DNA from 2 places in the Janibacter cremeus genome. Region 2 is predicted to be linked to the other one. Evidence: riboswitches for the same ligand, from Rfam matches in the RefSeq annotation. Region 2 holds a riboswitch; the other holds the start of a gene.
What was found. A riboswitch is a leader RNA that binds a small molecule or an ion and turns the genes downstream of it on or off. The one in region 2 is predicted to bind thiamine pyrophosphate.
Positions count from the first base shown of each region.

Region 1: it holds a riboswitch for thiamine pyrophosphate, as region 2 does, so the genes downstream of both, O9K63_RS10840 (ECF transporter S component) here and thiC (phosphomethylpyrimidine synthase ThiC) in region 2, are expected to answer to the same signal.

Region 1 covers NZ_CP115184.1:2,282,776-2,298,139, forward strand. Annotated here, with positions in the region: gene O9K63_RS10780 (DsbA family oxidoreductase) at 1-51, opposite strand, end outside; gene O9K63_RS10785 (MFS transporter) at 99-1,298, opposite strand; gene O9K63_RS10790 (universal stress protein) at 1,431-1,871, opposite strand; gene O9K63_RS10795 (universal stress protein) at 2,011-2,445, opposite strand; gene O9K63_RS10800 (DUF1361 domain-containing protein) at 2,543-3,244, opposite strand; gene O9K63_RS10805 (DinB family protein) at 3,380-3,964, shown strand; gene O9K63_RS10810 (hypothetical protein) at 3,978-4,850, shown strand; gene O9K63_RS10815 (hypothetical protein) at 4,892-5,461, shown strand; gene O9K63_RS10820 (helix-turn-helix transcriptional regulator) at 5,551-6,330, opposite strand; gene O9K63_RS10825 (cupin domain-containing protein) at 6,484-7,041, shown strand; gene O9K63_RS10830 (flavodoxin family protein) at 7,127-7,621, opposite strand; gene O9K63_RS10835 (ATP-binding cassette domain-containing protein) at 7,788-10,034, opposite strand; gene O9K63_RS10840 (ECF transporter S component) at 10,082-10,726, opposite strand; TPP riboswitch at 10,812-10,913, opposite strand; gene O9K63_RS10845 (DUF4235 domain-containing protein) at 11,045-11,377, shown strand; gene O9K63_RS10850 (NAD(P)H-quinone oxidoreductase) at 11,379-12,356, shown strand; gene O9K63_RS10855 (ABC transporter ATP-binding protein) at 12,450-13,169, opposite strand; gene O9K63_RS10860 (ABC transporter ATP-binding protein) at 13,166-13,999, opposite strand; gene O9K63_RS10865 (FtsX-like permease family protein) at 13,996-15,364, opposite strand, start outside.
Region 2 covers NZ_CP115184.1:3,308,997-3,324,360, reverse strand. Annotated here, with positions in the region: gene O9K63_RS15965 (alpha/beta fold hydrolase) at 1-674, shown strand, start outside; gene O9K63_RS15960 (universal stress protein) at 1,032-1,943, opposite strand; gene O9K63_RS15955 (deoxycytidylate deaminase) at 1,971-2,420, opposite strand; gene O9K63_RS15950 (MFS transporter) at 2,493-3,707, shown strand; gene O9K63_RS15945 (thiamine phosphate synthase) at 3,709-4,359, opposite strand; gene O9K63_RS15940 (hydroxyethylthiazole kinase) at 4,350-5,171, opposite strand; gene O9K63_RS15935 (MFS transporter) at 5,168-6,529, opposite strand; gene thiC (phosphomethylpyrimidine synthase ThiC) at 6,526-8,286, opposite strand; TPP riboswitch at 8,284-8,391, opposite strand; gene thiD (bifunctional hydroxymethylpyrimidine kinase/phosphomethylpyrimidine kinase) at 8,421-9,266, shown strand; gene O9K63_RS15920 (DUF488 domain-containing protein) at 9,256-9,612, opposite strand; gene O9K63_RS15915 (tellurite resistance/C4-dicarboxylate transporter family protein) at 9,609-10,649, opposite strand; gene O9K63_RS15910 (DinB family protein) at 10,649-11,176, opposite strand; gene O9K63_RS15905 (helix-turn-helix domain-containing protein) at 11,278-12,048, shown strand; gene O9K63_RS15900 (hypothetical protein) at 12,139-12,573, shown strand; gene O9K63_RS15895 (NADP-dependent oxidoreductase) at 12,645-13,586, opposite strand; gene O9K63_RS15890 (protein-L-isoaspartate O-methyltransferase family protein) at 13,624-14,196, opposite strand; gene O9K63_RS15885 (bile acid:sodium symporter family protein) at 14,278-15,168, shown strand; gene O9K63_RS15880 (DMT family transporter) at 15,217-15,364, shown strand, end outside.

The DNA.
Region 1 (15,364 bases), 1.0 Mb from region 2:
GCCGATGTAGCACCACGGGCAGGCGATGTCGGACCAGATGTCGATCTGCATGTCCGCAGCAACAGCGGGTGGGCCTGAAATCATCCGCCTCATCCCCATCAGTGACCAGTCAAGGTCTCCTGCGCGCGCACCCACGGGAGGATCGCGAGCGCCGAGATGACCCCGCTCAGCGCGAAGGCCCAGCCCCACCCGGCGTAGTCGACAACGAGTCCGACGAGGATCGGGCCGCCGATCCCGCCCGCGTCCTGGCACATCTGGTAGCCCGCAAGCACCTTGCCGCCGGAGCGGTGGTTGCCCACGACATCGGCGACGCTCGCCTGCTGCGCCGGGTTGAGCAGGCCGGCCCCGGCACCGAGGACCGTGGAGAGCACGAGGATGAGCACCAACCCACCGGACAGACCCATCGTGCCCATACCGAGGGCGCTCAGTGCCAGACCGATCATGATCGGCGGACGGCGTCCGACCGTGTCGGCGAGGCGACCGGAGAACTGCAGGGTCAGCGCGGTCGCGCCCGCACCGACGGCGAGCGCGACACCGGCGGCCCAGGTCTCGCCGACGACGGCGACGGCGAAGAGCGGCAGGACGGCGACGCGGACGCCGAAGTTCGTCCACCCGTTGGCGAAGGCGGAGACCATGGCCGCGCGGTAGGCGCTGTTGTGCCGCGCCTCGCGCACGGACATCGGCGGCAGGTCGGCCTTCGTCGGGTCGGGTCGCATGTGCGCGCCCCGCAGCATCACGCCGACGAAGCCCGCCGCGATGAGCAGCGCGATCCCGTAGACCACGAAGGGCACCCGCATGCCGAACTCACCGAGGAGGCCGCCGATGACGGGTCCGATGACGCCACCGATGAGGAAGGCGCTGCCGTACAGCGACGAGACCTTCCCACGGATCACCGGCGGGGCCATCCGCACGAGCAGGGCCATCGCCGAGACCGTGAACATCGTCGAGCCGATGCCACCGAGGGAGCGGAAGATCAGCAGCTGCCAGTACGACTGCGCGAACGCGGAGGCACCCGTCGACACCGCGACGATGATCAGCCCCATGAGGTAGACCGGTCGCTCGCCCAGCCTGGTGACCAGCACGCCTCCCGCGGGCGCGAAGAGCAGACGGAAGAAGGCGAAGGCGGAGACGATGACCGTCGCGGCGGCGACCGTGACATCGAAGCTCTGGGCGAACTGCGGCAGCACCGGGGAGATCAACCCGAAGCCGACGGCGATGACGAACGCCGCGGCCACCAGGACGAGGATCTCCCGGGGGACGGGGGGTCGCTCCTGCACGGTCGCGGCCCGGGTAGTCACCCTCGGTACTCTGCCATCCGCCGGATGGTGCGACGAATCACCGCCCGTGCGGCCACTGCCGGGACCGTGGGGACAGCAGTGCGGGAGCGACCGCACCCGGGTCGCTCCCGCACCGTCGAGGGCGCTGGGCGCCTACTTCTTGTGCTGGTCCTCGTGCGGCATCACTGTGACGGCGCAGCGCGCGTGGGTGACGACGTGCTGGCTCACCGAACCCAGCAGCATCCCGGTGAAGCCTCCGTGGCCGCGGCTGCCCACGACCACGAGCTGCGCATCGTGCGATGCCTCGACGAGCACCTGCGCCGGGTGCCCCCGCACGCTGCGATGCTCGATCTGCGCGTCCTCCCCCAAGGTGGTGCGGATGGTCTCGGCCAGCATCTCGCGGGCCTCCCCCTCCACGGACTCGGCTGTCTCCCAGTTGGTCATCGCCATGTACCCGTAGACGGGCTCCAGCTGCCAGGCGACGAGGCCCACGAGGGGTGCGTCCACCAGTCGGGCGTACTCCGCCGCCCACGTCAGCGCCCGGACGGAGTCCGCAGACCCATCGATGCCGACGATGATCGGTTCCACTGCCATGTCGCCCCTCCTGCCGTGTCGTGACGAAGGTGTGCACCTCCGTCGGGTCGGAGCCGGCCCTGCCGATCCCATCGGATCGGAACCACCCGCCCGGTATCAATACTACCGCACGTAGTAGGGGTGGGCCAGCGAACCGCTCCTACTTCTTGGTCTTCTCGTGCGGCAGGACGGTGACCGGGCACCGCGCGTGGGTGACGAGGTGCTGGCTCACCGAGCCCAGCAGCATGCCGGTGAACCCACCGTGCCCACGGCTGCCGACGACGATGAGCTGCGCATCGTGGGAGGCGCGGACCATCACCTCCGAGGCGTTGCCGTGCTCGACGCGCACGTCGGCCTGCGCGCCGTCGCCGAGCGCCTCGCTCACGACCTTGTCGGCCACCTCACGGTGCTTCTTCTCGACGGCGGTGTGGTCCCACTTGCTGGAGAACGTCTCGTCGTAGAGCGTGGTCACCTCCCAGGCGATCACGACCTGGAGCGGCGCCCCGACGTACTTGGCGTACTCCGCCGCCCACTTCGTGGCCCGGACGCAGTCCTGGGACCCGTCGACTCCGACAATGACTGGCTTGGCGTCCATGTGGCTCCATCCATCCTGTAAGGATCCGCGATCACGAGAGGATCTGCGTCGGTCGACGCGTTATCAGCCTAGAGCCGGACGAGGCTCCAGCGGGGGGTTACGCCGCCCCGGATTCGCGCCCGATCGGCCGCCGTACGACGAGCCGGCCGAGCGTCCACGTCACGAGGTAGGACATGACGAGCCCGGCGGTCATGGCGGTAGCGAAGCTCAGCAGGAAGGGGTTGCCGAGCGGGTCGCCGAGCCGGTGGAGCACGATGCCGACGAGTCCCTCCGGGTTGGTGAGCACGTCCCAGGAGTTGAACCGCGGGAATCGGCCCAGGTAGATCCCGACCGACGACAGCGCCAGCGAACCGATGGCCAGCACCCACCCGGCCACTGCCCCGAGTCGCGACCCCACCACGTCGTGCACCAGCAGCAGCGAGGCCATCCCGAGCAGCAACCCGGTACCGGCGAAGGCACCGATGAGCAGGGCGTCGAACCACACCGGCGCACCCGGGATCGCCCCGAGGTGGATGAAGTCGGTGAGGATGTACGGCGCATTGGGCAGGAAGAGCAGCCACACCACACCCGGGACCGCCAGGAGCCACCCCGGCGCCCGCACCCGGTTCAACAACACGAGGACGAGCGCCACGACGTACGGCACCCAGGCGAGGAAGAGGTTCCAGCGGAGGAAGGCGAAGGCAGGCGCCCCCGTCATCTCCGCGCGCACGTCCTGCAGGCCCGAGGCCAGCAGGGAGCCGGCCCCGAGCAGCGCCGTGAGGCCGATGATCCACGGCAAGGGGCGTGGGACAGAGGTCATCGGGAGAGAATCTAGGCGATCCGGCTGGGAGACCGGGCGGTGGTGGCTGGACGGTCGCTGGACGCTCCGGCGATCCCGTGGTGTGCGCGGCCGGGCGGTGGGAGGGTGGACGCACCCGACCCGCGAGGAGCAGCGATGACCGACGACCAGAAGACGATCCTGCACGCGGCCCTCCGGGGCCAGCGGGACGCCCTTCGCCTCAAGCTGGAGGGGTTGTCCGAGCGGGACGCACGACTCCCCCGCACCCCCACCGGCACCAATCTGCTCGGTCTGTACAAGCACGTCGGCTCGTGCGAGCTGGGCTACTTCGGGGAGACCTTCGGCCGGCCGAGCGACCTGCCGCAGCCGTGGGACGCGTCGGGGGTCTCGGTGGAGGACGACACGGACCTGTTCGCGACCGAGGACGAGTCGATGGCCGAGGTGGTCGAGTGGGTCGAGGCCTGCTTCGCCCACGCGGACGCGACGATCGAGGCGCTGCCCCTCGACGCGTCCGGATCGGTCCCGTGGTGGCGCCCCGGCAACACCGTGACGCTCCAGCAGATCCTCGTCCACCTCATCCAGGAGGAGGCCCGCCACGCCGGCCAGGCCGACATCCTGCGCGAGGAGATCGACGGCGCCACCGGCTACCGCGCACCCGGCGACAACCTGCCGGAGCTCGACGAAGGGGGCTGGGCCGCCCGCCATGAGCGCCTCACCCGGATCGCCGAGGCCCACGGCTGACAGGATCGGCGTCATGGACCTGGCCGAGGCGGTGGACGAGCTCTACGGGGCGCCACTGGCGGACTTCGTCGCCGTGCGCACCCGACTCGTGGCACGGGCCAAGGAGGAGGCGCCCGACCTCGTCGGTGAGCTGAAGACCCTGCGCAAGCCGACCGTCGTCGCGTGGCTGCTCAACCGGGTCGCCCGCACCGAGCCGGAGGTGGTCGCCGACCTGCTCGACCTCGGCGAGCGGATGCGCACCGCCCAGGCGAAGGGGGACGGAGCCGCCCTCTCCGCGGCGAGGCCGGAGCGCCGCGAGGCGATCGAGGCCCTCGTCGCGGCGGCCCGCCGGTGCGGGGAGGAGACGGGCACGTCCTTCGGCGGGAGCGCGGTCGACGGGGTCTCCTCGACGGCGGTGGCCGCTCTCGCGGACCCGGCCAGCGGGGACGCTCTCGCGTCCGGACGGCTGCTGCGGCCGCTGGCCTACGCCGGTTTCGGCGAGGTCGAGCTCGACGACGCGGTGGCGGTGCTGCGGCTCGTCCCGCCGTTGCCGGAGGGCGAGGACGACCCAGAGGGCACGGAGGGCGACGAGCTCGAGGACGCGGAGGCCGAGGACGGCGAGAAGGGCGAGGATGCCCAGGAGGCAGAGGACGTCCAGGACGCCCACGCAGCGGCGGAGGCCAAGGCGACAGCCGATGCAGCGGCGGAACGCGCGCGCGAGCGTGAGCTCGCCGAGGCCAGGGAGAGCCTGCGGGAGCACGAGCGGGCCCTGGGCGCCGCGCGGCTCGCCCACTCAGAGGCGCTCGCGGCCCTCGAGGCGGCCGCCGCCGACGTCGATCGACTCGAGGAGGAGGTCGCCCGGGCCACCGAGAAGGTCGCCGACCTCGAGACACGCCCGCACGACTGACATGCACGAATTCGCTTTCAGCGCAAGAGATAGTTGTTCACATGAGCACCACGAGCACCACGCCGTCCACCTCGGGCCCCACCGCCCTGCCGTCCGTCTCCCGGGCGCGCACCGTTCCGGCCGAGGACCTGGAGGCGATGCTCGCGACGGATGACGACGTGGTCGAGACCGCGCTCATCCCCACCCTCGCCTTCCGTGACGCCGTCGAGGAGTCCGCCTCCCCCGGCAAGGACCCGGTCGCGTCCACGACGCAGGCCGTCGGCGCCACGACCGCGGCCCGGGTGGCCACCGTCCCGACGATCGACGCCGCCCCGGCCGAGGCCGAGACCGTGCCGGAGAGTGACCTCGAGCGGGTCGTCCCCCCGGTCGGACACAGCCTGCGCAGCCGTCACGCGTCGCCCGAGTCCATCGCGGCGGTCCGCCGCAACCTCATCGCCGTCTGTTGCGTCGTCGTCTCCGTGGTCGCCATCGGCATCGCCGTCGGCCTCGTCGGGGGCTGGATGGCCATCGCGGCCTACGCGCTGCTCGTCGTCGTCGCGGCCGCTGCGCTGCGCCGCGCCAACGCGCGCTACGCCCCCCGCCACAGCCGTTACACCGCACGTCACGCCTGAGCCCCGGCAGGGCACGAAGGGGGACCCCATCGCTCTCGGTGGGGTCCCCCTTCGTCCGTCGGGGGTGGCGCAGGGGCACTGCCCCGGCGTCACCGGATGAGGTCCGCTACCGCGACCGGCGGTGCGCCGAGGACCTCCTCCGCCCGCAGGACGGCCGCGGTGCGCGACGACACGTCGAGCCGCTCGAAGATGTCCCGCAGGTGGGTGCGGACGGTGCCCTCCGAGATCCCGAGTCGACGACCGATCTGGTGGTTGGTGCGCCCGAGTCGGACGTGGCCCAGGATGTCGACCTGGCGCCGGGTGAGCCCGGGAGTCGTGTGCTGCGCCGCCTGACCGCGCGCGAAGGCCCGGGCGATGTGCGGTCGCAGCAGCTGCAGGTAGAAGCGATCCCGCTCGGTGAAGCCCGACCCTCGCCCTCGGCTGAAGAGCAGGCGCAGCGTGCGTCCCGGGCCGCCGTCGGGCAGCACCATCATCATCTCGTGCTCCACGGGGAACTGCGCGAGGTACTCGACGTACATGGGCGAGGCGTGGTACTCGCGATCGGACTCCACGTCCCCGGTCAGCGTCACCGACGCCAGGTCGCCGGTGCGGTCGCACAGGCTGCACGGTGACCTCCAGTAGTGCTGCCAGAACGGATCGTCCTCGGCATCCGCCTGCGCAGGGAAGAGGGTCGTCCGGACCCCGTCGTACTCCTGCTGCCAGGCGTGCGCGCGGGCCACCGAGTCCATCCGGTTGAAGCTGATGAGGTCACAGGGGGCCAGCTGGTAGAGAGCCTCCAGGAGCGGGGTCGGCAACCCGACCTCACCGGTCACCACCTGCAGTGGCTCAGCCATGAGCAGGAGGTCGCCCTCGGTCGTCAGTGTGCTCATGCCGCGCCTCCCCACGAGTGCCCCACCACTTTTCAGTGTCCTCCTCGCGCCGGTCCGGCACCACGCAATTCCGCAGATGGTGCGCCGACCGGCACAGGCGCACGCTCGAAGAGCGATGCACGGTGCGTCGCTCGGGAAGCAAGGGACACGATCATGAACAGGCACAGTCCAACCAAGGGCATCATCACCGCCGCGGCGCTCGTCGGGCTCGTGCTATCGGGGGCCACCTCCGCCCAGGCGCGCGAACCGGAGCTCCACGGCATCGACCCTCCCCCGCCGTCGGTGGTGGCCGCGGGTGTCGCTGCGGCGGCCTACGACGCCTCGCTCGGCCAGAGCGGCGCCGCAGCCGCGCCGAGTCACCGGGTCGAGCTCGTGGCCAAGGGGTCGGCGAGAAGCAACCGCACCACCGTCGCGGCGAAGATCCACATCCCGCCGGGCGGCGGTGTGGACTGGCACACGCACCCCGGGCAGGTGTACGTCATCGTCGCAGGGGGCGGGGAGCTGACCCTTCTCACCACGGGCTGCCGGCGGCTGAGCCAGCCCACGGGTACGGCCTTCCAGCCGCCCCGGTCGGCGCACACGGCCCGCAACTACTCGGACGAGCCGTTGACGCTCGTGGCGACCTTCGACATCCGTGGCCCGAAGCCGACCGTCATGGTCGATCCGGGACGGGACGCGCAGCTGGACGAGCGGTGCGGCCTCGAGGAGTGAGCCGGTTACGACGGGGCCTCGTCAGCTGCTCGGCAGCGCGGCGGGGCCTCGTCGGCTGCCCGGGCAGCCCCGGCAGGGGCCCTCGTCAGCTGCTCAGCAGCGCGGAGAGGGTGCCGCCCAGCTCGGTGGCGCGGTCGGTGGCGTCCTCGTCGACGTCGCCGAGGACCTCGAGGACCTCCGCCGCCTGCTTCCACTCCAGCGCCGAGACGATCGAGGTAACCGCGCGGACGGCGCCGGTGACGTCGTAGCGGCCGTGGACCCACAGCCCGAAGGGCCGCTTGGCGGTCGGCCCGGCCTGTCCCTCCCCCGCGCCCCCGGAGTCGTCGAGGGCGCCGCCGACCTGGAGGAAGGTCGAGTCGAAGAAGTGCTTGAGCGCCCCGGACATGTAGCCGAAGTTCGCCGGCGTCCCGAGCAGGTAGCCGTCGGCGGCGAGGACGTCGTCGGCGGTGGCCTCGAGCGCGGGGATCACCTCCACCTCCACCCCCTCGATGTCGGGGTGTCGCGCGCCCTCGAGCGCCGCGTCGAGCAGCGCCTTGGTCGAGCGGGTCGGGCTGTGGTGGACGACGAGCAGGCGTGCCATGCCTCCATCGTGCCCTCTGTCGCGCCGTCGGTCGAGGACGGAGCGGGCGAAGGGGGCGGGTGTGGCCCGGCTCAGGCCGAAGCCCGCACTGTGCACCCGGGTGACGGCTGCAACCGGTCGTGCGGGCTTTGCGCCAAGGGCCGCCCCGCGTCCTTCGACCGCGAAGTCAGGACAGCACGACGATGGCGATCGGCACGCACGCCAGGAGGACGACGAGCGTGTCCCCCAGCCGCCACGGGGCCCGGGTCGCCCAGGTCCGGCGCCCGGCCGAGGCGAACCCGCGCGCGTCCATCGCGACCGCGAGGGTCGCGGCCGAGCCGAGCGAGCGCAGCAACATCCCCATCGTGGAGGACCACAGGTACGCGACCACGCTGCGCGGGTGCCGCCAGCTGACGCCCCGGCCCCGCAGCCGTCGCGCCCAGCCGACCTCGGTCCACGCCGCCCCGAAGGACTGGATCCGTTGCAGGGCAGCACCGATGGCCACGACCGGCCGGGGTGGCAGCCGCAGGCGCTGGCCGAGGTGGTCGGCGAGGTCGTCGGGGTCGATGAAGGCGAGGGTGATCGCCGACGGCACGACGATGACGAGCATGCGCGTCGCCGCCGAGAGCGCGTCGCCGACGTCCTGGGTGCCGAGCAGCCACGTCGACCAACCGACGCCGAGGCCGCCGAGCAGCGCGGGCACGAGGCGGATCGCCAGACCACGCCAGCGGCCGGCGACGGTCCAGCCGCGTCCGGTGCCGGGGATGTTCGCGAGGCCGACGAGTGCGCCGAGCGTGAGGAAGGCGAGGACGACGAGCGACGTCCGCCACCCCGGCGAGAGCACCGCCGCGACGATCGGCAGGGCGGCAGCGGCGAAGAGGGACAGCGGCCCGCACGCCGAGAGCACGGCCCGCGGGCGTGGCGGCGCCTCGCGCGGCGGCGGGGGCAGGACCGTGTGCACCTCGTCCGCGAGCCGGACGAGGTCGGGGTCGTGCGTCGCGGTGACGACCGCCCCGCCCCGCTCACGGTGGGCGGCCAGCAGTCCGACGACGGCCGCCCAGGTGCCGCGGTCCTGCCCGACCGTGGGCTCGTCGGCGAGGACGACCCCGGGGCCGTGGGCCAGTGCCGCGGCAACCGCCAGGCGGCGCTGCTCACCACCGGAGAGCGTCTGCGGGTCGGCCCGCTCCAGGTGGGCCAGGCCGAGCGCCTCGAGGAGGTGACGGGCCCGTTCTTCGTCCTGCGTGCCGAGTGTGCGGCCGGTGAGCATGACCTCTTCGAGGACGGTGCGCGCGAGCAGCGCGCTGGAGCTCCACTGCGGGACCCAGCCGAGGCGGCCGGCGACCTCCTCGGCCGGCAGGTCCGCGACGTCGCGCCCGTCGTGCGTCACCACCCGGCCTGACGAAGGGGGCAGCAGCCCGGCCGTCGCCGCCAGCCAGGTGCTCTTGCCGCCGCCGCTGGGCCCGACGAGCGCGGTGGTCCGGCCTGCGGTGGCGGTGAGGGTCTCGTCCGTGGCCAGGGCGGTCATGACCTCCGTGCTGCCGTCGAGGCGGGTACGACGCCGCTCGACGCGCAACGGCTCGGCGGTGACGAGGGCGGTGCCCGCGGGCTGCGGCCGGTGCACCGGCCCGAGGTCGATGGCCGCCGGCTCCGGCGCAGGGGCACCCGGGACCCAGATGCCGCCGGCCACGAGCTCGTCGTGGTGCTCGGTGAGCACCCGTCCCGGGGCGCCGTCGTGGCGGATGCGGCCGTCGACGTCGAGGACGACGATCCGGTCGACGAGGTCGACCCAGGGCCCGATGCGGTGCTCGACGAGGACGGTGGTCAGCCCCTCGCCGGCGGCGATGACGGCATCGCGTACCTCCGCGCCGGTCGCATCGTCGAGCATCGCGGTCGGCTCGTCGAGCAGCAGCAGGGACGGTCGCAGCGCGAGGGCCCCGGCGAGGGCGAGGCGCTGGGTCTGCCCGCCCGAGAGGGTGTGGGTCGGCGTGTCCAGCGGCAGGTGGCCCAGGCCGACCCTCTCGAGCGCAGCCGTCACGCGCGGTGGCATCTCCTCCGCGGGCAGGGCGATGTTCTCCAGGCCGAAGGCGACGTCGCGGCCGACCGTGGCGGCGACGGTGCCGGAGCCGGGCTCCTGCAGGACCAGCCCGACCGACCCCGGCCGCTCGCCCGGTGCGTGCCCGTCGAGGCGCACGGTGCCGGAGAGGTCTCCCGAGTCGACGGTGAGCAGCAGACCCGCGAGGGCCCGCAGCAGGGTGGACTTGCCCGACCCGCTCGGGCCGACGAGCAGCACCCGCTGGCCCGCGGGCACGGTCAGGTCGAGGTCGCGCAGCACCGGCTCCCGACGGCCCATCGGGCGCCAGGTCAGGCCGCGGACCTCGACCGCACCGCCCTCGACGGGTGGGGGTGTGCGCGCGGAGGACTCCTCGGCGGGCACACCCCCACCCGGCGGAGCGGGCGGGCGACGTGTCACGGTCACCGCGGTCAGACCGCCCTCTGCTCCAGGACCTCCTGGCCCGGCGGGAAGGGGTTGAGCGCGCCGGCTCGGGCGAGCGCCCGGGTGAGCAGCCAGCCACCGAGGCCGGCGATGACGATGCCGGAGACGACCATGAGCGGCAGGTAGGCCAGCTTCCACGTCCAGGTCCAGTCGGGGAAGTAGGTCCCGATCTCGTAGAGCCACTCCAGCGGCGCCGAGAGGGCACCGGACAGGAGGGCGACCATCGGGCCGAAGGACGCGTAGGCGAAGATCGCGAAGGCCAGCTCGGCGCCGATGCCCTGGGCGAGGCCGGAGACGATCGTCGTCACGCCCCACTGGTTGCCGAAGAGCGCGGAGACGGTCGCGGCGATGAGCTCGCAGGCCAGGGCCGCGCCGGGACGGCGGATGACGAGCCCCCCGACGATGCCGGCGATGAACCAGAAGCCGACGAAGAGACCGAAGAGCGGCTGGAAGGCCAGTCCGAGCGCGGAGATCGGGCCGTTGTAGAGGAGGCCGTAGCCCCAGTAGGCGACGCCGAAGGCGACGCCGAGGAAGGCGACGGTCAGCAGGTCGACGGTGCGCCAGCCCATCAACGGACGGGTGGCGCGGACGGTGCCGGCACGGACGTGGTCCGTCGGCTTGGTGGTGGTCATGTGGGTGCTTCTCCTGTGTCGATGAACCCACAGGGAGGGTTCCCGTCGCCGATGACCGCGGCCCGGGGACCTCGGCATCGACGAGGGCCCTTGAGACTCGACTCCCTACGCCGGTGCGAACCGGATCAGGTACGAGGGTCTGCGGTTGCCCGCACTCTCAGCGCTGTGCGCTCCCCTGTCGTGCCCCTCCAGCATACCCGCTGTGCGCGCGATGGCCAGTGCTCGCGGCCCGTCCTGTGGCAGTGTTGTGCACGACGAGTACTTGGCGCGGCACCCGCTGCGCCTTCCCGAGACGAAGGGACGACCGACGTGGGCAACATGGTCTGGAAGCTGCTCGGCACGGGGTCGGCGATCGTCGCCGGCATCGTGTCGAAGAAGGTCATCACGATCATCTGGAAGAAGGCCGGTCACGACTCCGAGATCGACCCGACCAATCCGGACATCCCGTTCCGCGAGGCGCTGGCCTACGCGGCCCTGGCGGGGGTGGCAGCAGGTCTGGCCAGGACCTTCACCACCCGCCAGGCAGCGGCGATCTACCAGCGCTCGGCGGGCCACCTGCCCAAGCCGATGCGCGAGGACATCGAGGAGGAGCTGAGCGAAGGCGGTCGCAACGCCGACGAGATCAGCAAGCACAGCCGCAAGCGCTCCTGACGTGCGGGGCATCTCGATCACCAAGCCCGGGGACGCCGACGTCCTGCAGGCCACCGAGGTCGACGACCCCCGCCCGCAGTCGGGGCAGGTCGTCGTCGACACGGTCGCCGCGGGGGTCAACCGGGCCGACATCATGCAACGCAAGGGGCTCTACCCCCCGCCGAAGGGGGCCTCCCCCCTTCCCGGTCTGGAGGTCTCGGGCACGGTCCGCGAGGTCGGCCCCGACGTCGAGGGCTGGTCCGTCGGCGACGAGGTCTGCGCGCTCGTCGACGGCGGCGGCTACGCCGAGCAGGTCCTCGTGCCGGCCGCCCAGCTGCTGCCGGTCCCCCGGGGTGTCTCCGTGCGCGATGCGGCCGGGCTGCCCGAGGTGGCCTGCACGGTCTGGTCCAACGTCTTCATGACCGCGAACCTGCAGCCGGGTGAGGTCTTCCTCGTCCACGGCGGCTCCTCGGGCATCGGCACGATGGCGATCCAGCTGGCCAAGGCCGCCGGAGCCACGGTCGCCGTGACCGCCGGCACCGAGGAGAAGCTGGCCTTCTGTCGCGAGCTCGGCGCGGACATCGCGGTCAACTACCGCGAGCAGGACTTCGTCGAGGAGGTCCGGAGCGCGACCGACGGGCACGGCGCGGACGTCATCCTCGACGTCATGGGCGCGAAGTACCTGCCCCGCAATGTCGACCTCCTGGCAACGAACGGCCGGCTGGTCGTCATCGGACTCATGGGCGGTCGCACGGGTGAGCTCGACCTCGGGAAGATGCTGAGCAAGCGTGCCGCCGTCATCGCGACCTCGCTGCGGGCCCGTCCGCCCGAGGAGAAGGCCACCATCGTCGCCGCCGTGCGCGAGCACGTGTGGCCACTCATCGACGACGGCGCTGTCCGCCCGATCATCCAGGGCACCCACCCGCTGGACCGGGCGGCCGACGCGCACCGTGAGCTCGAGGCCAGCGGCCACATCGGCAAGATCCTGCTCACCCCCTGACGCGCAGGAGCCCAAGCAGTTGCGAGGTGGGCACCTCCCCCTTCGCAGGAGCCTAAGCAGTTGCGAGGTGGGCGCCTCCCCCTTCGCAGGAGCCTAAGCAGTTGCGGGGGTGAGGTGGCCGTCGTCGAGGCGCCAGACCGCGTGGGCCACCTCGGCGACCTCGGGGTCATGGGTCGCCAGCAGGACGATCCCGCCACGTCGGGCGACCTCCTGCAGCAGCGCGACCACCCGCTCGCGGGTGTCGTGGTCGAGCTCGGAGGTGGGCTCGTCGGCGAGGAGGAGCACACCCCCTTCGTCCAGGCGAAGGGAGGCCAGGGCCAGTCCGCGGGCGACGGCCACCCGCTGGCGCTGCCCACCGGACAGCTCCTCGGCGAGGTGGCTGCCGTGCTCTCCCAGGCCGACCGCCGCGAGCGCCTCGTCGGCCCGCCTCATCGCATCGGCGCCGGCCGTCCCGGCCGCCAGGAGCGGGACGGTGACGTTGTCGCGGGCCGTGAGCACCTCCGCCAGGGCGCTGCCCTGCGGGATGAGCACGGCGCCCGCCGCCCGGGCCGACTCCTCGTCCTCGAGGGTCCGGGCGCCGAGCGACACGGTGCCGTCGGTCCGGTCGGGCGCGAGCAGGCCCCCGACGGCCCACAGCAGTGAGGTCTTCCCCGCACCGGAGTGGCCCGTGACCGCGGTGACCTCCCCGGCGCGGGCGGTCGCGTGGACGTCGCCGAGCGCGCTCACGTCGCCGTAGGCCACCCCCAGCCCCTCGATCACGAGGTCGGCGGGTGCCTGCCCCGTGGCGGGCCGCGCCCGCGTGGTCCGCCTCACCGTTCCTCCTCGCCGGGCATCAGCAGCCACCCGTTCTCGCCCCGGTGCACCCGCACCAGCGTCCCGGGAGGGAAGGCGTCCAGCGCCGGCGCCGGCAGGGGCAGCGAGCCGTCCGCGGCGACGACGGAGTACTCCTCGCCACTGCGGCCCTCACCCCCGACACGCCCGTCCCGGATGGTCACCGTGCGCGGGAAGGCCCGCGCGACGTCCGGGTCGTGGGTGACGACGACGACCGTCGTGCCGAGCGTGCGGCCGATCTCGGCGAGGGCCTCGAGGACGACGTCGCGGGACTCGTGGTCGAGCTGGCTCGTCGGCTCGTCCCCGAGGAGCAGACCGGGGCCGCCGGCGAGGGCGACTCCGAGTGCGGCCAGCTGCTGCTGCCCGGGGGTGAGCCGATCGAGCTTCTCGTCCGCGACGTCGGTCAGCCCGAGGAGGGCGACGAGGTCGTCCACGGCCGGGACCTCCCGGCCGCTCCGGCGGGCCGGCTGCTGCGCGAAGTCGATGTTGCCCCGGGTGCTCAGCCACGGCAGGTGATTGCGCTCGGCACCCTGCAGGATGATGCCGACGTCGCCGGCCCGGAAGGCGTCGATCTCGGCCTCCGTCATCGCCGACAGCTCGTGGTCACCGATGTGGATGCGTCCCGCGCTGGGACGCAGCAGCCCGCCGAAGAGCGCGAGCAGGGTCGACTTCCCCGCGCCGCTCGGACCGAGCAGCGCGATCCGCTCCCCCGCCGCGACGGTGAGGTCGACCCCGGAGAGTGCTGCCACGTCGTGGCCCTCGGCCCGGTAGATGTGCACCAGTCCGTGGGTGCGCAGCGGCAGCCCGGTCATGACGCCCCGCCCCTGACGGCGGCGGGGCTGACCCGCCGCGCCACCGCGGCCGCGATGACCAGGGCGAGGACGAGCAGCACGACGGCGACCCCGGCCGTGGCGGCGAGCACGGCCGGCCACGCCGGCGAGAGATCGAGCCCGGGGACGGCGGCCGGTTCGGTGAAGAAGGGGATCGACGGCAGCGCGATCCGCGCACCGACCAGGGCGGTGCCGGCCCCCAGCAGCACCCCGACGGCCACGCCGGCCATGTGCTCCGTGCGCAGGGCGCGGGCGATGTCACGGTGCGGGACGCCGCTGATCCGCAGGGCAGCGAGGTCGCGGACGGCGGCCCGCCACCCGGTGATGGCGAGGACCACCAGCACGAGCGCGGCGAGGAGCACCGCCAGGACGCCACCGATGAGCGCCAGCTGCAGGCCCCACCCGGAGGCGGACTCGTCGAACGCCCGGTCGGCCTCCTGCGTGGTCGCGATGGAGCGGACCGTCACGCCGTCGTCGGCGAGCACCTCGCGCACCCGCTCCAGGGCCGCGGGCGAGGCATCGGCGAGCCAGATCCGGCTCTCGGCGCGGGTCGCCAGCTCGCCGCTGACGCGGGCCAGCGCGGGAAGGGAGAGCAGCACCCCCCGATCGGTCACGGACGGCAGCGCCGTCACGTGCCGAGCGACCTCGATCTGCGTCTGGCCACCGGCGACGTCGATGACCTCGCTGACGTCGCCGACCGCGAGATCGTCGGTCGAGACGATGGCGGGAAGGGGGTGGGGCACGTCGGTCACGGACGTCGAGACGTCCGCACCGTCGGCCGCGCCGACATCGAGGCGCAGCGTGTCCCCCTTCGTGCTCGTGTCGACACCGAGGCCGCTCTCGTCGCGGCTGGAGCTCCACGTGCCCTCGCCGGTCACGGGGAGCGGCTCACCACCGACGGCCAGGTCGGTGACGCTGACAGTGCCGTGCACCTGCGAGCCGGTCGACCCCGAGACGGCCAGGGTCAGACCGGCCAGCCGGCAACGGTCGGAGCAGAAGAGGGAGGTGTCGACCTCGGTGCGCCCCTGCGCCTTCGGGCCGAGGGTCGCCAGGGCGGTCGAGCGCCGGCTGCCGTCGGGGGTGGTCATCTCCACCCGCAGCTCGGGCGGCTCGCTGCTGTCACGGGCCTCGAGGTCCCACTCGACGGTGGCCGTCGTCGGACCGGCCGGCAGGATGATCGGCTCCTGCTCGGGGAGCGCGAGCGCGTCCAGGCCGGCCGCGGGCACGGTCGAGGGGTGCGCCACTCCCGGCAGCCGCTCCGGGTCGACCGCGATCGTCGCCGCCGACGTCTCGCTGTGGGGGCGGATCACGGCCACGGGGGCGGCCTCGATGCCGACCTCCTCGAGG
Region 2 (15,364 bases):
CACGGACCGTCTTCGTCCACGGACGTGGCCGCAGCGGGCCCGAGGCCTGGCCGCTGCAGGCCGAGGCCCAGAACCCCGACGACGTCTTCCTGCGGCGCACCGGCCAAGCCGATCAGCCCGAGCGCGACGCCGACCGGGTCATCGATGCCCTCGGCGGACGCGGCCACGTGGTCGGCCACTCCTACGGCACGGTGACCGCCGTGCTCGCCGCGCAACGACGCCCGGACCGGCTGCGCAGCCTCGTGCTCATCGGTCCGGCCTGCTTCGACCTCGCCCGCGGCGGCCGCCACGTCGAGCGGCACATCCGGGCCCTCGCCCCCGTCTTCGCGCTCGCCGACGACCCGGAGGTGGGGGGTCCGGAGTTCCTCGCACGCTTCGCAGCGGGCATGGGTTCACCGCCCCCGGACCTCGATCCCGGCACCTGCGAGGAGGTTGCCGCGCGCATGCGCACCACTCCTGCACCGTGGGAGATCTCGCTGCGCGCGGACACCCTGCGTCTCGTGCCGACGCTCGTGATCACCGGTGACCGGTGGCCGCTCTACACCGAGGTCGCCGAGGCGCTCGCGGCGAAGGGGGCGCAGCACCTCGTCCTGCGCGACACCGACCACCGTCCCCAGGACACCGAGGAGGGCGCGGAGGCGATCCGGCGCTTCCACGCCGAGCACTCGGGCTGAACGGGCCCGCGGTCCGGCGCTCACCGAGGCGTCCGCTCCCGAAGGTCCGAGGCGTCCGCTCCCGAAGGGAGGGGGCGGCCCTTGGCGCGAAGTCCGGACTCGTGGCGTACACAAAGGTGCCTCTCCGTGCCGGTCCGGACTTCGGCCTGAGCCGTGCCACCCCCTCCCTTCGTCCGCTCCCGTCAGCACGCTTCGGGCCGGGTCCGCCGTTCATGGCCGGGAAATCTGCGCGTGGCCGGATCGTGCCGCGGCCCGCGCGAGACAACCCGGTCAGCCCACGACGTGCTGGCCATCCCGCGACGGCATGACCCGTGACCGGGGCAGGAGCGCCCCCCTGACCACTCCGGAGGAAGCGGTCTAGTGCTTGTGCAGCACCCCGACCGGGACGGTTGCCCGGCCCAGGATGCGCTGGGAGACCGAGCCGAGGAGCATCCCGCGGAAGCCGCCGCGGCCGCGGGAGCCGACGAGGAGCAGGTCGGCGCCCTGGGCGACCTCGACGAGCGTGTCGGCGGCGCGGCCGTGGTGGACCTCGACGGAGACGTCGATCTCGGGGTGGGCCGCGCGCAGGTCGGCGATCGTCCTCTCGGCCATGTCGCGGTAGCGCTTGTCGACCGTCTCCCACTCGGTCGAGCCCGGCTCGGTGACGACGACGCCGTTCACGACCTCGACGTTCCACGAGGTGACGGTCGTGACCGTCTTGCCCCGCAGCGCCGCGGCCTCGAGGGCGTACTGGAAGGCCAACCGGCTGTGCTCGCTGCCGTCGATGCCGACGACGACACGACCGTCGCCCCTGACGTCGCAGTCCTCCGGCACGAGCACGACGGGGCAGGGTGAGTGCGCGACCACGCTCAGCGAGGTCGTGCCCAGGACGATCCGCTCGGCCTTGGTCTTGCGGGCGGAGCCGACGACGAGCAACCGCGCGCCGTCGGCGGCATTGAGCAGGCCGCCTGCCGGGGCACCCGTGGGCAGGGCGATCGTCACGGCCAGGGCCGGGTGGGTCGCGGTCACGCGCTCCCTGGCCTCGGTGGCCACGCGCACCGACTCCTGCTCGACCTTGTCGACGATGTCGGGGCTGGTCAGCAGCTCGCCGTACGCGGACAGCGGAGTGCCGAGATCGACGGCGTGGACGACGTGGAGCGGGGCGCCCACGGCCACCGCCTCGGCGGCGGCCCAGTCGAGGACGGCGGGGTCACGGTGGCTGCCGTCGATGGCTGCGACGACGGCCCCGGCGGGCGTCGGGGCGTCCTGGATGCTCGCGTCGGTGCTCATGGCTGAAGCATCCCACCCCCGAGCGACTCACGACCAGTGGGTCAGGCCGTGTCGGTCGTGGGACCCGCCCGGCCACACGGCGCGGATGATCCCGGCGGCGGCGAGCGCCTTGCGGCACCCGGGGCAGGGCGGATCCGTGATGTAGGCCGTCGCCCCCTTCGTGTCCCTCGTGGCGAAGAGGAGCGCGTTGACCTCCGCGTGGATCGCGATGCAGAAGCCGGGCGTCCCGGGACGGTCGTAGTCACCGAGGCCGGGGATGACCTCGTAGTCGAGCTGCCCACGCGGACAGGCGCCCTCGAGGCAGTCCGGCTCGCCGGGGGCGGCACCGTTGTACCCGGTGGCGATGATGCGGTGCTCGATCGTCAGGACCGCACCGACACGACGGCGGGTGCACTTGGCGCGGGCCGCGACGGCGTCGGCGATCCCCAGGAAGTACTCGTCCCACGTCGGCACGCGGTGGTCTCTCTGCTCGAGCATGGCCAGATCCTAGGCGGAGCCCCACCGCGGACCGGTTGGGCGCCCACCACCCGCGGGTGGTAGACCCGACTGATGAGCACGCGCCCCGAGACCCGACCGGGTCCCCCCTTCCCCGCGGTGCTCGTCGTCATCGGGGTCGCGCTGATCTCGATCAACCTGCGGCCGGGCGCCACCTCGGTCGGACCGCTCCTGCAGGAGCTGAGCGCCGCCCTCTCCCTCGGCCCGACGCTCGCCGGTCTGCTCACCGCGCTCCCCGGCTTCACCTTCGCGCTCGCCGGTGGCGTCGCCGTGGCACTGGCCCACCGGGTCGGCCTGTCCAAGGGCATCACCATCGGGGTCACCGCCCTGGTCGTCACGCTGCTCCTGCGGGTACTCACCGACTCCGCCTTCGTCTTCATCGCGCTCACGGCCATCGGCCTGGCCGGCATGGGCCTGGGCAACGTCCTCGTCCCGGCGTGGATCAAGGCCCACTCGCTCGACGGCGGCGTGCGCCTGATGACGGTCTACAGCATGGGCCTGACCATCGGTGGCTCGATGGGCCCGCTCCTCGCCGCTCCCCTGGCGCAGGTCGCCCCGGGGCAGTGGCGCGGGGCCCTCGGCATGTGGGGTGTCGTGGCCCTGCTCGCCCTCGTGCCGTGGCTGGTGATCAGCGCCAAGGACCGCGTGCACCGACGGACCGGCAGCGTCGTCAACGGCCGCATGATCCACTCGCCGACCGCGATCGCGCTCACCGCGCTCTTCGCGGTCCAGTCGATGAATGCCTACGTCCAGTTCGGCTGGCTGCCGCAGATCTACCGCGACGCCGGGCTCTCGGCGACCTCCGCCGGGGCGTACACCTCGATCGTCGCCGGGCTCGGGATCCTCGGCGGGCTGCTCATGCCCACGGTCATCGACCGCGACCGCCACCTGTCGGTCTGGATGATCGCCTTCGGTGTGCTCGCCTCGAGCGGGTACCTCGGCCTGCTCCTGGCCCCGGCGGCCCTGCCATGGGTGTGGGCGGCGCTGCTGGGCGTGTCCGGCTTCGCCTTCCCGACCGCGATCGCCCTGATCACCGCCCGGTCACGGGACCCGCGCGTGACGGCGCAGCTGTCGGGCTTCGTCCAGCCGGTGGGGTACCTGCTCGCCGGTCTCGGACCGCTCGTCGTCGGTGTGCTGCGCGCCGTCACGGGCGGGTGGACCGTCGTGCTCCTGCTGCTCATGCTCAGCGGGGTGGGCATCACCGTGGCCGGGTTGCGCGTGGCCCGACCGGTCTTCGTCGACGACGAGATGGCGGCGAAGGGGGCCTGAGTCACCGTCCCCACGCCGCCAGACAGGCGCGGGTGACCGCCGCCGGGTCGCCGGCCCCCATGATCTCGCGGACGAGCGCGACACCGGCGACGCCGGTCCCGGCGAGCGCGGGGACGTCCGCGACGGTCACGTCGCCGATGGCCAGCACCGGCAGACGCGTGGCCGCCACCCGGGCCGGGTAGCCCGCCAGCGTGACCGGCGGACGCCCGATGTCCTTCGTCGGGGTGGGCCGGAAGGGTCCGCAACCGAGGTAGTCCGGACGGTCCGCGCCCCGCCGAGACTCCGCCTGCCGGACGAGGTCGAGTGTCCCCGCGGTCAGGCCGATGATCGCATCGGGCCCCAAGAGCGCGCGTGCCTCGGCGACGGGGAGATCTGCCTGCCCGAGGTGGACGCCGTGGACCGCAACCCCCCTGCGGCGGGCGGCGTGGGCGACGTCGGCCCGGTCGTTGACGAGGACCCGGGTCGAGGGCGCCACCCGGGCGACGGCCTCGGCGACGGCCGTGACGAGGGTGAGGAGGTCGCCGGCCAGCAGGTGCTTGCAGCGCACCTGGACCACACCCGCCCCGGCAGCGGCAGCCGCGGCGGCGGCCGTCACGGTCGCCTGGCCGTCACCGGAGGTGACGAGGGTGAGGCGCCAGTCGGTCACTCCCATGCAAGACCCACCCCATCGCCCACCTCGGCGGCGCTCACCGCGTCGAGCGCGTCGAGGAGCGCCACCCTGAAGCTCCCGGGGCCCATGGCGCCCACCCGGTCGGCGGCCACGGTGAGCAGCGCGGTGGCGGCCACGGCGCAGGCGAAGGGGGTGACCCCCTTCGCCTGCGTGCCGCCGGCGGCGACCGCCAGCAACGCTGCGGTCAGCCCGCCGAGGAGGCAACCGGTCCCGGAGACCCGGGTGAGCATCGCCGATCCGCCCGTGACGCGGATCGTGCGCTCTCCGTCGGTGATGAGGTCGCGCTCGCCGGAGACGGCGACGATGCACCGTCCCTGGGCCAGGCGGCGGGCCGCGGTCGCCGCGTCGTCGGGGGTGGCGGTGCTGTCGGCGCCCCGTCCGCCCCGGCCCCCGCCGGAGAGGGTGAGGATCTCGGAGGCGTTGCCCCGCACCACCGTCGGACCGAGCGCGCACAGGTCGTGGGCGATCGGGGTGCGCACCGGCGCGAGCCCGATCGCCGTGGGGTCGAGCACCCACGGGATGCCGCGCTCGTGCGCCGCCCGCGCCGTGGGGACGAAGCCGGCCATCCCGTCGGCGCTCAACGAGCCGAGGTTGATCAGCAGCGCATCCGCGACGGTGACGAGCGTGGGAGCCTCCGCGACGTTCTCGGTGAGCATCGGGCGCGCGCCCGCGGCGAGGAGGCCGTCCGCGACCAGGGCCCGGGTCACCGATCCGATGGCTCCGTGCACCAGGGGCGAGCGCTCCCGCACCCGGGCGATCGCCGTAGTGACCTCGGCGCGTAGGTCGGCCGTCATGAGTGACCACCGGCGAGCGCCGCCTCCGACGGGGCCTCGTCCCTCGCCCGGGCGAGGCTCTCGACGTCGCGGTCCAGCTCCGCCGGGGCCAGTCGCGGACCCAGGGCGCCACAGCCGGCGACGAGCAGGCCACCGACCACGAGGACCGCGGCGACCGACCCATCATGGCCCAGGGCGCCCTCGACCGTGGGCAGCCACCAGGGCCACAGGGCCGGGGCGACGATGGACAGGGAGTATGCGGTCCCGTACCCGGTCGAGCGCACGTGCGCGGGGAAGCGCTCGCAGAGGTATGCGCCGACGGGACCGTAGCCGCACACCGTGATCACCTGCAGCAGAGCGATCCCCACGATGACGGGGATGACGCCGGCAGCGACCGTGCCCCACCACAGCAGGGGTGCCGCGACGGCGGCGACGAGCCCCCACGTGATGAAGAACCGTCGTCGGCCGACGACGGTCGACAGATGGCCGGTCACCGACATCACGAGCGCCTGGGCGACGGCGGCGACGCCCATGACGACCGCGGTACGGCTGCCGGTCAGGCCGGCATCGGCCCCGAGCCGACCGGCGGCGAGGATGACGACCATGTTGGTCATGAGCCACAGACCGGTCATCAGGCCGAACATCTGCCAGAAGGCGCCCGCGTAGTGGCCACCGAGGACGGCCCGGAGACCGAGCGCCGCGGGGGCGTCCTCGTCGGCCGTGCGCTCCCGCTGACGCACGACGTCGGGGGCGTCTGCGACGCGGGAGGAGTAGTAGCCGAGCAGAGCGAGACCCGCTGCACCCCCGGCGGCGAAGACGAGGCGCCATCCCCACGCGGCGTAGGTCTCCGGCCCGAGGAGCGCGATGAGGGCGGCGGTGACGAAGGCGATCGTCGACTGCGCCCACGGGGCCATGGACATGATCAGGCCGGAGACGAGGCCCCGGCGCCGGGGCACCGACCACTCCATCGCCAACGGGATGGCCGACGTGTACTCGCCGGCGAGGAAAACCCCACCGACGAACCGCAGGAGCACGACGGTGCTGATGGCGAGCACGCCGATGCTCTCGTGGGTCGGGACCACCGCGATGGCCAGGCTGCACGCCGCGGTTCCCGCGATGGCCACCTTGGTCGTGCGGGTGCGCCCGATCCGGTCGGAGAGCCGACCGAAGACCATGGACCCGATCGGGCGGCCCAGGAGGGTGGCGACGATGACCGACGCACCGGCGGTGACCCCGGCGTGCGGACCGGCGAGCGTCGCCAGGGCGGGTGCGAGCACCACGACGGGAAGGAAGATGCTCAGCTGGTCGACGTAGTTGCCGATGACGCCCCCGCGCACGGCGGCCCGTCCGGCGGGCGGCAGTCCGGGCACGAGGGTCATCGCGCAGGCGTCTCGGTGTCGGGGCGGACGTAGACGCTGGCCCCGAGCTCGACGAACTGCCGCGACTTCGCCGCCATGCCCGCCTCGATCAGGGCTCGCTGGTCGGCCGCCGAGCCGTACGCGTCCCGGATGTCCTGGCTGATCCGCATCGAGCAGAACTTCGGTCCGCACATGGAGCAGAAGTGCGCGGTCTTCGCCGGCTCCGCCGGCAGCGTCTCGTCGTGGTAAGCGATCGCGGTCTCCGGGTCGAGGGAGAGCGCGAACTGGTCGTGCCAACGGAACTCGAAACGGGCCTTGCTCAGGGCGTCGTCGCGCATCCGGGCGCCGGGATGTCCCTTGGCCAGGTCGGCCGCGTGCGCCGCGATCTTGTACGTGATGACACCGGTCTTCACGTCGTCCCGGTTGGGCAGGCCCAAGTGCTCCTTCGGCGTGACGTAGCAGAGCATCGCCGTGCCGTACCGGGCGATCTCGGCGGCGCCGATGGCCGAGGTGATGTGGTCGTAGCCGGGCGCGATGTCGGTGACGAGCGGACCGAGCGTGTAGAACGGCGCGCCGTGGCACCACTCCTGCTCGAGCTCGACGTTCTCCCGCACCAGGTGCATCGGGACGTGCCCGGGCCCCTCGACCATGACCTGGACGTCGTGCTCCCACGCCCGCTGCGTCAGCTCGCCGAGGGTGCGCAGCTCGGCCAGCTGGGCCTCGTCGTTGGCGTCGGCGATCGACCCGGGCCGCAGCCCGTCGCCCAGGGAGAAGGCCACGTCGTAGCGGGCGAAGATCTCGCACAGCTCGTCGAAGTGGGTGTAGAGGAAGGACTCCTCGTGGTGGGCCAGGCACCAACCGGCCATGATCGAGCCGCCGCGGGAGACGATCCCGGTGACGCGGTCGGCCGTCATCGGCACGAAGGGCAGGCGCACTCCCGCATGGATGGTCATGTAGTCCACCCCCTGCTCGCACTGCTCGATGACGGTGTCCCGGAAGACCTCCCAGGTGAGTGCCTCCGCATGCCCGTCGACCTTCTCCAGTGCCTGGTAGATCGGGACGGTGCCGATCGGCACGGGGCTGTTGCGGATGAGCCACTCCCGGGTGGTGTGGATGTCCTCGCCCGTCGAGAGGTCCATGACCGTGTCGGCGCCCCAGCGCGTGGCCCAGGTGAGCTTGTCGACCTCCTCGGCGATGGACGAGGTCACCGCCGAGTTGCCGATGTTGGCGTTGATCTTGGTCAGGAAAGCCCGCCCGATGACCATCGGCTCCGACTCGGGGTGGTTGACATTGGCCGGGATGATCGCCCGCCCGGCGGCGACCTCGTCCCGCACCAGCTCCGGTGAGCAGCCCTCCCGCAGGGCGACGAACCGCATCTCCGCGGTGATCTCGCCGCGGCGGGCGTAGTGCATCTGGGTGACCGTGCGCCCCGCCGTGGAGCGAAGGGGGGTCCGCTCCGGTCCCTGCCAGGCCAGGGAGGCCGCTCCGCGGCGCACGGCCGAGCGGCCGTCGTCGGCCAGGTCGCGAGCACGACCGGGGTAGGTCCCGACGTCACCGCGTCCCTCGATCCAGGGCGCCCGCAGGTCGGGCAGCCCGACCTGCGGGTCCGACCCGGGGCCGCGGGTGCGGTAGACGTACACGTCCTCGTGGGGGGTGCCGTCGGGGGCGGGTGCCAACGAGATGGCGGTGACCGGGACGCGGACCGTCGGGTCGTTGGGGTCGACGACCTCGACCCGACGGTGCTGGGGGTGGACTTCGGACTCACGGGGTACGCGCATGTCTGCGTCTCCTCTTCCTTCGCCGGCATGATCCGGACAGGTTCAGACGGTCCGGACGGCGACAGTCCGATCTCAGCTCGTGCCCGAGCTCCCGCGGGGGTCCCTCGATACAACCACACCGTTACGGTGCTCGCATGACGGTCCCCCTCCCCCGCCCCCCGGTCGTCCTGTCCATCGCCGGCTCGGACCCCTCGGGGGGTGCCGGCATCCAGGCGGACCTGAAGACCGCGAGCGCGCTCGGTGCCTACGGCACCTGTGTCATCACCGCGCTGACCGCCCAATCCACCCGGGGGGTCACGCTCGTCCACGAGGTCCCGGTCGACGTCGTGCGCGCGCAGGTCGACACCCTCGTCGCCGACGTCGCGATCGACGTCGTCAAGGTGGGCATGCTCGCCTCGAGCGAGCTCGTCGAGGCGGTGCACGCGGCGCTCGACTCGGGCCCGCTCGCGGACGTCCCGGTCGTCCTGGACCCGGTCATGGTCGCGACCTCGGGTTCACGGCTGCTCGCCGACGACGCCGTGGCCGCGGTGCGCGAGCTCGTCGCCCGAGCGGACGTGATCACACCGAACGTGCCGGAGGCCGCCGTGCTCCTGGAGGAGGAACCGGCGACCTCGCGCGAGGGTCTGATCACGCAGGCACAGCGACTTGCCGGCGCCGGGTCCCGCCGGGTGCTGCTCAAGGGCGGCCACCTGGAGGGGCCGGAGTCGGTCGACGTGTGGCTCGACGCCGCCGATGGTGACATGGTCGAGCTGCGCTCCCCCCGGATCGCGACCACGGCCACCCACGGCACCGGCTGTACGTTGAGCACGGCGATCGCCGCCCTTCGCCCCCGTCACGACGGCTGGCTCCCCGCGGTCCGGGAGGCGAAGGACTGGCTCACCGACGCCCTTCGCCACGGGGAGGACCTGGCGGTCGGGGCCGGCGCGGGGCCGGTGCACCACTTCCACGAGCAGCCGCGGTGGGGTGCGGTCAGCGGGTGAGCAGGTCCCGCAGGACGACGGCCTGGTTGTTCTCCTTGTCGGAGGCGCCGAAGAGCAGGGTCACGCGGCCGTGCTCGGCGACGAGGTCCTGCAGGGTCTGCCAGTCCTCGTTGCCGGCGAGCTCCTTCTCGTAGCGCCTCGCGAACTCGTCGAACTTCTCCGGGTCGTGGCCGAACCACTGACGCAGCTCGGTGGACGGCCCGACCTCCTTGAGCCAGTCGTCGAGGGCGGCGTCCTCCTTGCTCACGCCCCGGGGCCACACCCGGTCGACGAGCACCCGGTGGCCGTCGCCACTGGCGGGCTCGTCGCGGACGGAGCGGACATGGACCTGGTCACGGGTGGTCATGCCACCGACCGTACGCCCGCGTCATGACGTCGGCGCCAGGACGACCGGGCCATCTGCACGGCCGCGTAGAGCCACGCCGACGCGCCCACCCACAGCCAGGCGGAGCCGATCGCCTCGACGATGGGAAGGGAGTCGGCGCGCCCGATGTACATCCCCGCCACCGCGTACATGCCCAGGGGGAAGACGATGCTCCACCACGTCGCCTCGTAGGTCAGCGGGATCCGGTGCAGCAGGTGGCGCCACACGCCGACGGCGAAGAGCACCGGGATCAACCACGTCGCCCAGGCCCAGCCGAGCACGGACAGGCCGCCGATGAGCCCGGAGGTGACGTCGATGATCGGCGTCGACTCCATCTCGACGATCTTCGCGCCCGCGACCACGGTGATCGCCATGGCGCCCATCGAGACCCAGTACGGCGGGTTGAGGTCGGACGGGGAGAAGGGGTAGAGCAGGATCCGCAGGGCGACGAAGACCGCGCAGGCGGCGTACAGCACGATGCCCACCGACCAGGTGGCCACGGCGAGGACGGCGATCTCGGCCCGACCCGTCGTGACCTGCGGCTCGATGCTCGCCGCCGCGGTGGCGACGGACTGGCTCGCGACGACCCAGATGAACCACGTGCCGTTGACGTGCTGGAGCACGGGACGCTCCGCCCGTCCGAGGGCAGCGGCCCAGGGGACGCCGTAGCCGAGGAAGAGCCCGACGACCGCCGCAAAGGCGAGCATCGCGGCACTGGCCTGCCAGTACTGGTTGACCAGGCGCACGGCCAGGACGTCGGTGCCGGCGACGACGGTGAAGAAGCCGAAGGCCACGACGGGGTCGTGCAGGTCGGCGATGACCCGCTCGCGGTACAGCACGCACCGTGTCCCCAGGGCCAGGAGCAGCAGGACCCACGCCACCAGGGCGATGACGAGCAGGACGCGGGAGGCGAGGACGAAGCCCTGCTGGTCCATCCCGATCGAGACGATGCCCGTCGCCATGACGAAGGCGAAGGACCCTGGGGGCAGTGTCGCGACGACCTCGCGGACGTGTCCCATCAGCCCTGGACGTCGTGCAGGTGGTGCTCCACGTCGTGGAGCAGGTAACGGCACATCTCGGTGACGGTGAAGGGCCTCCCGTCCCCGCGACGACCGGTGCACTCCCAGTCGTCGCCCTCGACACGACCGAGGACTGCCACGGTGGACTCGGTCCCGACCGCGATCTGCTGCGCGACCTCGTCCGGTTCGTTGGCCCAGAACTCTCCGCGGACCGCTGCCGCCTCACCGTCGTAGTCGCGGAGCACCGGGTCCTTCCCCGTGAGCATCGCGTCGACGCGCTCACCGAGCACCGCCACGAGGTCACGGGAGTGGCTGGCGTACTCCAACGGGGACCACACGTGCTCGCTGGGCCGCCGCGCGACGTCCGGGCGGCCCAGCACCTCTGCCCAGCGCGGGACCGCGGCCCGCAGGCGCTCTCCCGTCAGGACGGGGTCGTGCAGCTCATACCCGCACTCGGGGCACCCGGCCTCGAGCACGAAGGTCCAGTCCGTGGCGTCTGGCTCGGCAGGTGGTGGTGCGGCGTCCATGCTCCCCATGGTGCCAGCGGTGGTCACCCGGGTGGACGAGCAGTCGTCCACCTCGCCCATGACGTCTTTACTTGCCCCCGGGGCGCCACGACAATGGCCCCGTGGTCACCAACAGCGGGGGCGATCCCTTCGCCACGGTCGTGGACCTCGTCACCACAGTGGTCGAGGCGCCGGGCACCGCCGATGCCCGAGTCGGGGCCCTGAGCGACCTGCTCATCGACCGGCTCGGCTCCAGCGCGGGCCTGATGGTCCACGGCGCCCCCCTCGGCTACGACGTGCGAGCGGTCGGCCGGTCGGCCTCCCCCTCGGCCCGGGCGCGGATGCGCGCGGACATGCGCATCGACGCCGGGCCGGACCCCCTGATCGACCGGTTCCGTGCCGGCAGCCTCGAGCCGACGACCGCCGGCCGGGCCTACGGCGGCCAGGGCCGGTGGCAGAGCTCGCCGAAGTGCATCGGGAGCATGGAGATCTGGGGGATCAACCAGGTCGCGGCACTCCCCGTGCGGCCGGGCGCCGAGTTCGTCGTCTTCTTCATCGGCCGTCACGGCGCGGACTACGACGAGGCGGACCTGGCACTGCTGCGCGCCGTGCAGCCCGTCGTCGCCGGCCTCGTCCGGCTCTTCGAGCCCGAGCACCTGCCCCCGAAGAACCTGACCGACCGCGAGACCCAGGTGCTGCGCCTGCTGGCCGCCGGGCACAAGGCGCACACCATCGCCCGACTCGCGGGCTGCTCGGAGCGGACGGTGCACCGGCACCTGTCCAACATCTACGGCAAGCTGCGCGTCGGCGACCGCCTGAGCGCCGTCACCCGCGCGCACCGGATGGGCCTCCTCGATGGTGGGGACGGTCTGGCCACGTCCCGCCATGGGTAGATCTACGCATGGCACACCCTCGCGGTCCGGAGTGTGCTTGCTCCCAGACCGTCGGGAGGTCCGGCGGCACGGGGACATGGGGAGACAGTCATGGCACACCACTTCATCCGACGGTCGGTCGGGGTGATCGCGGGCGCGGCCGCGCTGACGCTGGGGACGGCGACGGCCGCCTCGGCGCACCACTGCTACAAGGTCGACTGGAACGACAAGGCGGCCGAGCAGCTGGCCCGCAACAGCACGGCCTGGGTGTCGCTGACGGACCTGGGCGCAATGATCATCGCCGAGGAGATCGGGATACCGGAGTGCGCCGGGTACTCCTCCGTCGCGGTCGAGCACTGGATGGCGGAGACCGGCGCGACGTCGGTGCCGCTCATCCACTCCAAGGCCACCGTCGGTGGCGGCGCCTACTACAACAAGGGCAAGGCCCCCAAGCCCTTCGGCTACCTGGGGGAGGCCGACTTCACGGCCCTCGACGAGGGTCTCGGGAAGGCCATCGACGCCTGCATGGCGGACGCCGGGGCCTGAGCGCATCTCCGGGGGGGAATCGGGCGGGCACCCACCAACGGTGGGTGCCCGCCCTTCGCGAGTCCACTCGGTCAGGCGAGGACCGCACCCTCGTCGCTGACGGTGATGACGAGCTTGCCCCGGGCACCGCCCTCGCGGCTGAGGGCGAAGGCCTCCGGGACCTGCTCGAGCGGGAAGGCGCGGTCGATGTCGACGCGCAGCCGGCCCTCGGCGACCTCGGCGAGCAGCCGCGCCAGACGCTCCCCGTCCGGGCGCACCCAGACCCAGCGGCCACCGTGCTCCTCGACGGCCGGGTCGGCGACCGAGGCGAGGCGACCCCCTTCGCGCAGCACCTCGAGGGAGACGTCGAGGACACCGCCGACGAGGTCCGCGACCGCGTCCACGCCGTCCGGCGCCACCTCGGCGAGCCGGTCGGCCAGCCCGTCACCGTGGGCGACGGGCGTCGCTCCGACGGCCGCGAGCTTGTCGTGGTTGGCCGGTGATGCGGTCCCGATCACCGTCGCACCCGCGGCGACCGCGAGCTGGCTGGCGAGGTGGCCGACTCCTCCGGAGGCGGCATGGACGAGCAGGGTGTCCCCCTTCGTCACCGCGAGGGTCTCCAGGACGCGCAGGGCGGTCAGTCCGGCCAGCGGCAGCGCCGCGGCCACGTCGTCGGTCACCCCGTCGGGTACGGCGGCCACGTCGTCGACGCGGACGGTGACGTACTCGGCGAAGGTGCCGGCGGAGACGACCTGCTTGCGGGCGTAGGCGGCGACGCGGTCACCGGGCGCGAACTCCGGGACGTCCGGTCCCACCTCGTCGACGACGCCGGCGACGTCCCACCCGGGGACCACCGGGAAGTGGCTGTCCATGAGCGGGTCGAGGCCGCCCGACATCACCTTCCAGTCGACGGGGTTGACCGACGCCCGGGTCACCCGGATGCGCACCTCGCTCGGTCCGACCTTCGGGTCGGGGCGGTCGACCATCCGCAGCTCGTCGTCGTTTCCGTATCGGTCATAGGTGATTGCACGCATGTCGGCGTCAACGGGCGGGACCCGCTCGTGCATTCCATCAGGAGATCAACGGGACGAACCGGTACCGCCCGTGCCGCGTCACCCGGGGGCCCTCCGGGTGCGCCACGACCCGCAGCATCTCCCCCGCGACCGGGAGGACCATCACCCCGTCCGGGGCGAGCTGGTCGACGAGCTGCTCGGGCAGCTCCCTCGCCTCCGCGGAGACGAGGATGCGGGCGAAGGGGGCGTTGCCGGGGGCGCCGAGCACGTCCGGGTCGGCGTGGCGCACCTGCGCCCACGGGCGATCGAGACCGAGGAGCGCCGCACGGGAGGTCTCGACGAGTCGGGGGATGCGCTCGACACCGATGACCTGCCCCTCGGGGCCGACGAGGTCGGCCAGCAGTGCCGTCGTCCACCCGGACCCGCTGCCCACGTCGAGCACGAGCTGCCCTGGGCGCACGTCGAGCAGGCGCAGCATCGCGGCGACGGTGCTGGGCTGGGAGTTGGTCTGGTCGTCGCCGATGGCCACCGGGCCGTCCTCGGCCGCACGGTGGCGCTCCCGCTCGGGCAGGAAGCCGGAGCGGGGGGTTCGGGCGAAGGCCTGCTCGACGCGCTCGCTCACCTCGTCCATGGGGTCATCCTCGCCGTCGGGTGACGCACCCGCAAGAAATGACCCTACTCGTAGGTAACCAGTTGTGGCATGGTGTCCGCCATGGACTCCGGACTGATCACCGTCGGCCTGCCGATCGCCCTGGCCATCATCATGTTCGGCCTCGGCCTGTCGTTGACCGTCGGCGACTTCGCCCGCATCGGCCGGGAGCCCAGGGCCGTCGTGCTCGCCCTGGCCGTGCAGGTGCTGGTCCTGCCGGTGGTGGCCTTCGGCCTGGTGAAGGGGTTCGGGCTGTCCCCGCTGCTCGCGGTCGGCGTCATGCTGCTCGCGGCCTCGCCGGGCGGAACGACGGCGAACCTCTTCAGCCACCTCTTCCGCGGCGACATCGCGCTGAACATCACGCTCACCGCCATCAACTCGGTGCTGGCGGCCTTCACGATCCCGCTCATCACGAACTTCGCAATCCGCCACTTCGGCGCGGAGGGAGAGCTCGGCCTGCAGTTCGGCAAGGTCGCCGGCGTCGTCGCCCTCGTCCTCGTGCCCGTGGCGATCGGGATGGCGGTGCGCAGCCGGCGGGCCGAGCTCGCCGCACGGGCGGACAGGCCCGTGCGGGTGTTCTCGATCGTCGTGCTCGTCGCGATCATCATCGGCGCGGTGCTGCAGGAGCGCGAGAACATCTTCGACTACCTCTCCCAGGTCGGGCTGGTCACCGGGCTCTTCTGCCTGCTGAGCCTGACGATCGGCTACGGATCGGCGCTCCTGCTGCGCCTGTCGCACGCGCAGGCCATCGCCGCCTCGATGGAGATCGGCATCCACAACACGACGATCGCCCTCACCATCGCCATCAGCATCCTCGGCAGCACGACGGTCGCGATGCCGAGCGCGGTGTACTCGCTGCTGATGTACCTGCTGGCCACCGCCTTCGGCTTCGCGATCACCCGCGGGAGGAAGGGTCCCGGCGCGGCGTCCACGCCGGCGCCGCTTCGCGCCTGACCCAGTCGGTAGGATCACGACCATGTCGCGAGCGGGATCGGGGGGCACGTGACGAAGTGGTTCCTGCTCGCCGCCGCGATCGTGTGCGAGGTGACGGCCTCCCTCTCGCTGAAGGGCGCGCTCGAGCAGCCCCTGCTGTACGTCGTCGTCGCCGTGGGGTTCACCGCCGCCTTCGTGCTGCTGGCCGCCGTCCTGC